DNA from 4 places in the Mesorhizobium sp. P2_C4 genome. Region 2 is predicted to be linked to each of the others. Evidence: predicted binding sites of a transcription regulator. Region 2 holds the regulator's gene; each other region holds the start of a gene.
What was found. Region 2 encodes PhoB, which activates phosphate uptake and scavenging genes when phosphate is short. Its sites were predicted from a motif close to TGTCATNNANCTGTCAT; they were not measured.
Positions count from the first base shown of each region.

Region 1: the regulator PhoB is predicted to act here: its motif matches at 1,097-1,113, upstream of AC1DX6_RS05200 (ceramide glucosyltransferase).
Region 3: the regulator PhoB is predicted to act here: its motif matches at 749-765, upstream of AC1DX6_RS15185 (bifunctional 2',3'-cyclic-nucleotide 2'-phosphodiesterase/3'-nucleotidase).
Region 4: the regulator PhoB is predicted to act here: its motif matches at 906-922, upstream of phnF (phosphonate metabolism transcriptional regulator PhnF).

Region 1 is NZ_JBFUDT010000001.1:1,091,013-1,093,210, forward strand. Features, by position in the region: gene AC1DX6_RS05190 (Hsp33 family molecular chaperone) at 1-435, shown strand, start outside; gene apaG (Co2+/Mg2+ efflux protein ApaG) at 619-1,011, opposite strand; gene AC1DX6_RS05200 (ceramide glucosyltransferase) at 1,220-2,198, shown strand, end outside.
Region 2 is NZ_JBFUDT010000007.1:115,165-117,362, forward strand. Features, by position in the region: gene pstB (phosphate ABC transporter ATP-binding protein PstB) at 1-114, shown strand, start outside; gene phoU (phosphate signaling complex protein PhoU) at 156-863, shown strand; gene phoB (phosphate regulon transcriptional regulator PhoB) at 883-1,572, shown strand; gene AC1DX6_RS24115 (hypothetical protein) at 1,720-2,193, opposite strand.
Region 3 is NZ_JBFUDT010000003.1:534,508-536,705, forward strand. Features, by position in the region: gene AC1DX6_RS15180 (NAD(P)/FAD-dependent oxidoreductase) at 1-727, shown strand, start outside; gene AC1DX6_RS15185 (bifunctional 2',3'-cyclic-nucleotide 2'-phosphodiesterase/3'-nucleotidase) at 868-2,198, shown strand, end outside.
Region 4 is NZ_JBFUDT010000009.1:91,023-93,220, forward strand. Features, by position in the region: gene phnH (phosphonate C-P lyase system protein PhnH) at 1-364, opposite strand, end outside; gene phnG (phosphonate C-P lyase system protein PhnG) at 364-825, opposite strand; gene phnF (phosphonate metabolism transcriptional regulator PhnF) at 945-1,694, shown strand; gene AC1DX6_RS26700 (zinc-binding alcohol dehydrogenase family protein) at 1,972-2,198, opposite strand, start outside.

The DNA of each region.
Region 1 (2,198 bases), on a different contig from region 2:
GGTGCCCGCGAGCAGTGGCGCGCTGGCGGCATCCTGGCGCAGTTCCTGCCGCAATCGCCCGAGCGCATGCGCGTGCCCGACATTTCGGGCGGCGACGGCGACCCGCGCGACATCACGCATGAACCGGCCGACAATTCCTGGCAGGAACTAGTGGCGCTGCTCGGCACCATCGAGCCGACCGAACTGATCGACCCGACGATCGGCGCCGAGCGGCTGCTCTACCGGCTGTTCCACGAGCACGGCGTGCGCGTCTTCGCCGGCGTTCCGGTCGCCGACCAGTGCTCATGCTCGCGCGACAAGATCCGCGGCATCCTCGAAGGGTTCTCCGCACAGGAGATCAAGGACTCGACCGAGGATGGCGGCATCCACGTCGCCTGCGAGTTCTGCTCGAAGCAGTATGACTTCGACCCGGCGGAGTTTGCAGCGGCGCAGTAAGATCTCTTCCTTCTCCCCGTTCTACGGGGAGAAGGTGCCCGAAGGGCGGATGAGGGGCAGCGCGACGCTGGCGCATAGTCTCCGCGTCACTCAGTCATATCCACAAGAAGTCTCCGGAGGTCGGCGCCGCCCCTCATTGCCCTGCCGGGCATTTCTCCCCGTATAAAGACGGGGAGAAAGACGCTAATTCACCGTCCGCCTTGTCCCCGGCAGATCCAGCGAAAACGCCGGGATGGCGATGTCGAATGTCTCGCCCCGCTTGTTGCGCATGGTGTAGTGGCCGACCATGATGCCGGACGGCGTCGAGAGCGGGCAGCCGGACGTGTATTGATAGCTGTCGCCGGGGTTGAGTTCGGGCTGGTCGCCGACGACGCCGGCGCCGCGCACTTCCTCGACCCGGCCGGTGCCGTCGGTGATGTGCCAATAGCGCGACAAAAGCTGCACGAAATCGTCCGACTGGTTGTCGATGGTTATCTGATAGCCCCAGACATAGCGGTTCTCCGAGGGATCTGAGCGATCCTCCAGATAGAACGGCCTGACCTGCACTTCGATGTTGCGCGTTACGGCGCGGTACATGGGCTACTCCAAGGCGATGTGAGCGGAACTGTCGGCGCTCTCCCCGGCCCGGTCAACGACCTCAAGCGCAGGTGCCGCCAAACAATGTCATTTAAGTGACACATGACAATGATGGTGTGTCCGGACCGTGCCGGGCGACTCAAGCGCTCTGTCGAACTGTTCAAAACGGCTATTCGCGGCCGGCTTTTCCCGGAGTGACCAGATCTCGATGGAACTGACAGTCATAGCTGCTGCCCTGCTTTCGATAGTCCTGCTTCTTTCAAACCTCGCCGGCATCCTGCTTGCTTCATTCAAGCTGAGACGGCCGCGCATCATCGCGCCGCCCGCCGGCAAGGCGCCGGAAGTGTCGATCGTGGTGCCGGCGCGTGGCGTCGAACCGTTTACCGAGGAGACCCTGGCACGCGCCTTCTCGCTCGACTGGCCGCGCTATGAGCTCCTTTTCTGCGTCGCCCACGCCGACGATCCGGTGGTCAAGCTGATAAACAGGGCGATCGCCCGGTTTCCTGAGATACCGGCCCGCTTGCTGTTTGGCGACGACCGCATCAGCGCCAATCCAAAACTCAACAATTGCGTCAAGGGTTGGGAAGCGGCGCGCCACCACTGGGTCATCCTTGCCGATTCCAACGTGCTGATGCCGCGAGACTATGTCCAGCATCTGCTGGCGGCATGGCGCGACGGCACCGGCCTTGTCTGCTCGACGCCGATCGGCTCGCGTCCGGACGGGTTCTGGGCGGAGGTCGAATGCGCTTTCCTCAACACGCTGCAGGCACGCTGGCAATATACCGGCGACGCGCTTGGCCTCGGCTTTGCCCAGGGCAAGAGCATGCTGTGGAACAAGCCGATGCTCGACGCCAATGGCGGCATCCGCGCGCTGGCCGCCGAGATCGCCGAGGACGCCGCTGCTACCAAGCTGGTCAATGGGCTCGGGCTGCGCGTCAACCTTGTCGCCTCGCCCTTCGAGCAGCCGCTTGGCCAGCGCAAATTCGACGAAATCTGGTCACGCCAGGCGCGTTGGGCGCGCCTGCGCCGCGTCACCTTCCCGTTGTTCTTCGCACCCGAGATCCTGACCGGCGCGGCGGTGCCGCTGGTGCTGGCGCTGTTGGCGGCGGCGGGTGCAGGCCTCAGCCTGCCGGCAACTGCTGTCGCTGTACTCTCACTCGCCTACCTTCCGGAATGCGCCCTGGCCT
Region 2 (2,198 bases):
CGCACGGCGATGTTCCATCTCGGCTATCTCGTCGAGGAGGGCGCAACCGACAAGATGTTCACCAACCCCGACGACAAGCGCACCCAGGACTATATCACCGGCCGGTTCGGCTGAGCGGTTCCGACAGCGAAGTTTCAGGCACGAGGACTAGGATCATGGGTGAACATACCGTCGCATCTTTCGATGAAGAGCTGGGACAGATCAGCAAGCTGATCCGCGACATGGGCGATCTCGCCGGCTCGATGGTCAGCGGCTCGACCAAGGCGCTGCTCACTTCGGACAATGCCCTGGCACAGCGCGTCGTCTCCGACGACGCCATCATGGATGCGCGCCAGCGTGAGCTGGACGACCGCGCCATCACGCTGATCGCCAAGCGCCAGCCGATGGCCAACGATCTGCGTGCAGTGGTCGGCTCGATCCGCATGGCCGGCGACCTTGAGCGCATCGGCGACCTCGCCAAGAACATCGCCAAGCGCGTCGGCACCGTCGGCCTCAGCGTCACGCCGCGTGACCTGTCGCATTCCATCGATGCGATGGCTCAGCTGGTGCTCATCCAGGTGCAAGGGGTGGTCGAGGAATATGCCGCCGCCGATGCGGCAGCGCTCGCCAAGCTCAGAAACGACGACGAGCGCATCGACGTCAAATACACCTCGGTGTTTCGCGAGCTGTTGACCTACATGATGGAAGACCCGCGCAACATCACCGCGTGCACGCATCTGTTGTTCTGCGCCAAGAACCTCGAACGCATCGGCGACCACGTGACCAACATCGCCGAAAATGCGTACTATGTTTTGACCGGCTCGCAATTGCCCGCCAATCGTCCAAAGCAGGACGAGACGGCGATGTCCGCGCCGGCGGCATGACGACAAAGGTGACCAGTCGATGATCGCGCCACGCATCATGGTGGTGGAGGACGAGGAGCCGCTAGGCGTGCTCCTCCGCTACAATCTCGAATCCGAAGGTTACCAGGTCGAGGTGGTGACGCGCGGCGACGAGGCCGAGATTAGGCTGCAGGAAAACGTGCCCGATCTTCTGGTGCTGGACTGGATGGTGCCGGCGGTTTCCGGCATCGAGCTGTGCCGGCGCCTCAGGATGCGGCCCGAAACAGAGCGGCTGCCGATCATCATGCTGACCGCGCGCGGCGAGGAGAGCGACCGCGTGCGCGGCCTGTCGACCGGCGCCGACGATTATCTGGTCAAGCCGTTTTCGACGCCAGAGTTCATGGCCAGGGTGAAGGCGCTGCTGCGCCGCGCCAAACCGGAAGTGCTGTCCAGCGTGCTCAAGGTCGGCGACATCGTGCTCGATCGCGAATCGCACCGCGTCTATCGCAAGAAGAGCGAAATCCGGCTCGGGCCGACCGAATTCCGGCTGCTCGAATTCATGATGCGTCATCCCGGCCGGGTGTTCTCGCGCAGCCAGCTGCTCGACAATGTCTGGGGCGAGACGATCTACATCGACGAACGTACGGTGGACGTGCATGTCGGGCGGCTGCGCAAGGCGGTCAACAATGGCCGCATGCCCGACGTCATCCGCACCATCCGCGGCGCTGGTTACGCTATTCGGGAAGACTGAAGCCCTTCAGTTTCGACGGAAGCATATCCAGTGTCGTTGAAGTGGTCAGCCCATTCGTCCGGCTTGATGTTGAATGACCAAAAAATGCGACCGATATCTGAGTGACTGAGAGGTGCAACTTGAGGATCGTCGGATCGTTTGTTCTCTCTATTCGCTCTCGGCGATAGCAAAAATGTCTATCAATCGTCCCTTTTCGATATGCGCTTCTATGGAGTGACGGCCTGGAGGAAAAAGCCAGTAGTAAACTCCACTGGGCACCCAAAGACCTTCGTCTTTCCTGAGTGGCATAAAGCTTGCTTGAATATTCGTGGTCGTTCCGCGGCCTGGACTAACGCGCACATCAAAACTCTGGCACGATAGCCATTTTGTGAACTCTTCCGCGCCAAGGGCCAGGAACTTACGTCTGGCAAATTCCGTCGCCTCATCATTGGAGGTGAATTTCCCCCATGCTTCTCTGGCATCTATCAATTGGCCAACCGGGCAGCCTGGACCAGGGTGTTGGGCGGCGGCGGTGCTGCCAAGCAATAGCCACACGGAAATCGAGAAAAGCGCCGGCAGATATCTGGTCCGGCTTTTGAGGAGGGGGCTGGTTGCTGCAGCCAACCGATATGCCGCCATCATGCGAT
Region 3 (2,198 bases), on a different contig from region 2:
GGCGCATGACACGCTGCGCGGCGAGTTCCGCAACATCGATACGCGGCAAACGCGCGTGGTGTTGATCGAGGCCGGTGATCGCATCCTTGCCAATTTCGCGCCAAAACTCTCCGTTTACGCTGGCGAGGCGCTCGAGCGGCTGGGCGTGACGATCGAGCTCGGCCGGGCCGTGACGCGCTGCGACGCCGAAGGTGTTGTGTTTGGCGACAAGCAACTGGCGGCCCGAACGATCCTCTGGGCAGCCGGCGTTGCCGCTTCGCCCGCCGCCGAATGGCTTGGAGCGAAGGCAGACCGGGCGGGCAGGGTGCTCGTCGAGCCTGACCTCAGCGTGCCCGGCAGCCCCGAGATTTTTGTCATCGGCGACGCCGCCCTTGTGCTGCGGCCCGACGGACGGCCGGTCCCCGGCGTGGCGCCTTCCGCCAAGCAGGAGGGCCGACATGTTGCGGCTACCGTCAAGGCCCGGCTTAACGGTGACAGGACCGCGCGTCCTTTCCACTACAGGCATGCCGGCGATCTGGCGACGATCGGCAAGCGCGCCGCCGCCATCGATTTCGGCTGGATCAAGCTCACCGGGTGGCTCGCCTGGTGGCTGTGGGGAATTGCGCACATCTACTTCCTGATCGGCTTTCGCAACCGGCTTGCGGTCTCGCTAAGCTGGCTATGGATCTACCTGACGGGTCAGCGCAGCGCGCGGCTGATCACCCAAGGCGATGACGACAAGGGCTGACTTTTCGTTCCGGTGAGGATGTTTCATCCGCCCGTCACCTTTTCCTGATCGATTGACTTCCCGGTGGACATGGCCGGATTTCGGCGCGAAGTTTCTGCTTCGGGTCTGGGCTTGTCACTTTGTCGAAGTAGGAAAAAACAATGCCCCAACTGCTCCACCCCGTCTCCCGCCGTGGCTTTCTCGCCGGCGCCACCGCGGCAGGCGCGCTGATCATGCTCCATCCGTTCTCCGCTCGCGCGCAGGCCAACCAGGCGCATCTCAGGATTATGGAAACCACCGACATCCATGTGAATGTGCTGCCCTACGATTACTACGCCGACAAACCAAACGACACGATGGGGCTGTCGCGGACGGCGTCGCTGATCGCAGCGGTGCGCAAGGAAGCCACCAACGCGATGCTGATCGACAATGGCGACCTCCTGCAAGGCAATCCGATGGGCGACTACATCGCCTATGAGAAGGGGCTGAAAGAGGGCGACCTGCATCCGATCATGAAGGGCATGAACCTGCTCGGCTACGAATGCTCGACGCTCGGCAACCATGAGTTCAACTACGGCCTGTCGTTCCTGGACAAAGTGCTGGCCGGCGCCAATTTCCCCTTCGTCTGCGCCAATTTGATCCGAGGCACCGAGCTTGCCGCCAACCCACGCGACGACAAGCTTTACCTCAAGCCGTATGTCATCCTGAAGAAGAAGATCAAGGACGGGTCGGGCGCCGAGCAGCCGATCAAGATAGGCATCATCGGCTTCGTGCCGCCGCAAATCATGGTCTGGGACCTGAAGAACCTGGAGGGCAACGTCAAGACGCGCGACATCGTCGAGGCGGCCAAGGCCTGGGTGCCTGAGATGAAGGAGGCGGGCGCCGACATCGTCATTGCGCTCTCGCATTCCGGCATCGACATCAAGCAGGGCGACATGATGGAGAACGCCTCGTTCTTCGTCGCTGGAGTCGAGGGTATCGACGCGGTCTTTACGGGTCACCAGCATCTGGTCTTCCCCGGCAAGAAGGACTTTCAGTCGCTTGAGGCCGTCGATACGCAAAAGGGCACGCTGCAAGGCAAGCCTGCCGTCATGGGCGGCTTCTGGGGTTCGCATATGGGCCTGATCGACCTGATGCTGGAGCGCGATGGGTCGAAATGGAAGGTGGTATCGGCGACCTCGGAGGCGCGGCCGATTTACGAGCGGGTCGACAAGGCGAACAAGCCGACGGTCGAGGACGATCAGCGCATCGTCGACGCGCTGAAGCAAGACCACGAGGCGACGCTTGCCTATGTGCGCCGTCCCGTCGGCAAGACTTCTGCGCCGCTCTATTCCTATTTTGCGCTGGTCGCTGACGATCCGTCGGTGCAGATCGTCAGCCAGGCGCAGACCTGGTATCTCAAGAATATCCTTAGGAATACGCAGTGGAAGGACGTGCCGCTGCTGTCGGCGGCGGCTCCCTTCAAGGCGGGCGGGCGCAACGGCGCCGACTA
Region 4 (2,198 bases), on a different contig from region 2:
AGTCCTGGGTGCCTTGCGAAAAACCGTCGAGCGACATCATCTCCGCAGGTGCTGCCATCAACGCGAAATGCGCGTCGGCCGGCGTGTTGGCCAGTGGCGCGCCGCAGTGGAAACCGAGCCAGGATTTGGCCGCCACGGCGGCCTGCAAGGTGGGGTCGAGCCAGAGCGGCGTGTCGTTGTCGCACAGCGCCAGCGCGATGGCGCCGGCGGTGGCCGACAACGGCGCCGGCGGGCGGGCAAAGATCGGCAGGGCCTGCACGGTGCCCGGCCGCGCCATTGCGTCCATCACGGCGCGGAACACGGTCTGGGCATTGAACACCGGATCGGCGAAGCCGCCATCGATCGATTGGGTTGCGATGTCCATCAATCTTCTCCGCGCACCATGGTGAAGAAATCCACTTTGGTTGCCGCCGTCTCGGCGCGGCGTTTTTCGCGCGCCTGGGCCAATGCCGCCTGCAACGGGGCGATGAGTTTGGCCTGAACATCGTCGCGGTGGGCAGAATCCTGCCAGAGCGCATCGGCGATGGCTGCGAGCCTCGCCTTCTGCTTGTCGCGGCCAAGCGCGTAGCAATGGCCGACCTGCCCGGATGCGAGCCGGACCGTGGTGCGGGTGACCGTGGCTTCACCGACATTGAAGGGGGCGCCGCCGCCGCCGATGCGGCCGCGCACGGTGACCAGGCCGGTTTCGGGGCCGCGCAGAAGTTCGGCTTCCGAGGGTAGGCCGGCAGCGTTCCAGAGGCGGACGATGTCATCGCCGCTTGCCTGCGCCAGCGTTGCCATGACGGCCTTGCGCTCGGCTTGATCGCGCGCTTCCTGTCCTCGCATGGCTGCTGCTCCTGTTCGTGTATATTTGTCTAGTGATATAGACATCTATACAAATTATATCTATTATCTAGCGCGTGTCCATGACGGGTGGATGACAGGGGCAAAGGATCGGGGCGGAAATGGTCGGGCAGCAAAGGGCTGATAGCATCGAGCGACGCAGCGGCGTCTCGTTGTGGCGGCAGATCGCCGACCAGATCCTGCATTCGATTGCCTTGGGCGATTTTGCCGAGAATGCCGCGCTGCCGCCGGAAGTGGCGCTGGCCGAACGCTATGGCGTCAACCGCCATACGGTGCGCAGCGCCATCGCCGCCCTGGTGCAGGACGGCGTGCTCAGGGCCGAGCAAGGGCGTGGCACCTTCGTGCTGTCGCGCAAACGGCTGTCCTATCCGATCGGCGCGCGCACACGCTTTTCGGAAGGCCTGCAAGGACAGGCATCGGAGCGGCATATCGTGCTACTCGCCTCATCGGTCGAGCCGGCGAGCCAGCGTGTCGCCGAGGGGCTTGGGCTGGCCAAGGGCGCCGAGGTGATCCGGCTGGAGACACGCGGCGAAGCTGACGGACGGCCTGTGTCGCGCGCCGCCGGCTGGTTCGATGCCAGACGTTTCGCCGGCATCGATGCCGCGATGGCGCAGACCGGTTCGATCACCGCGTCGCTGGCCCGCTTCGGCATAGACGACTATCTCCGGCAATCGACCGTTCTGTCGGCGCGCCACGCCGATGCGGCCGATCTTGCCGATCTCGACCTGCAGCCGGGCGCCATCGTGCTGGTCACGGTGGCCGTCAACGTCACGCCCGCCGGCCAGCCGATCCAGTTTTCCGAGTCTCGCTTTCCAGCCGAGCGGGTGGAGTTGAAGCTGTCGGCGCTGTAGCTAACTTTCGTCATCCTTGGGCGAAGCAGGAGCGGAGCTCCGTCGCGGAGACCCAAGGATCCATGCCGCGATCTCGGGCGAGGATCGCAGCGGACCAGAATTCTGCACCGAAGCAGCGCCTCGAAATCACGGCATGGATCCTCGGGTCTGCGCCGCGTCGCTACGCTCCTTGCTCCGCCCGTGGATGACGAAGCGATGGGCGTTTCGGCAAATTGCCGAGGCATGCGATCTGCCGAAGTCTCAACGATCCGCCGAATTTCGTGTCGGAGCGGACGTTTTATCCGACCTCGATCACCGCCTTGATCAGGCCGGATTTCTCGTGCGCCCAGCGGGCGAGGTCGCGCGGCGTATCGCTGAGCGTGGTGCGATGGGTGACGAGCTTGGCCAGCGGCACCGCGCCGTTTCGGATCGAGGCGGCGACATGGTCGAAGTCGGCGCGCAGCGCATTGCGGCTGCCGATCAGCGTCATCTCGCGCTTGTGGAATTCAGGGTCGGAAAAGGTGA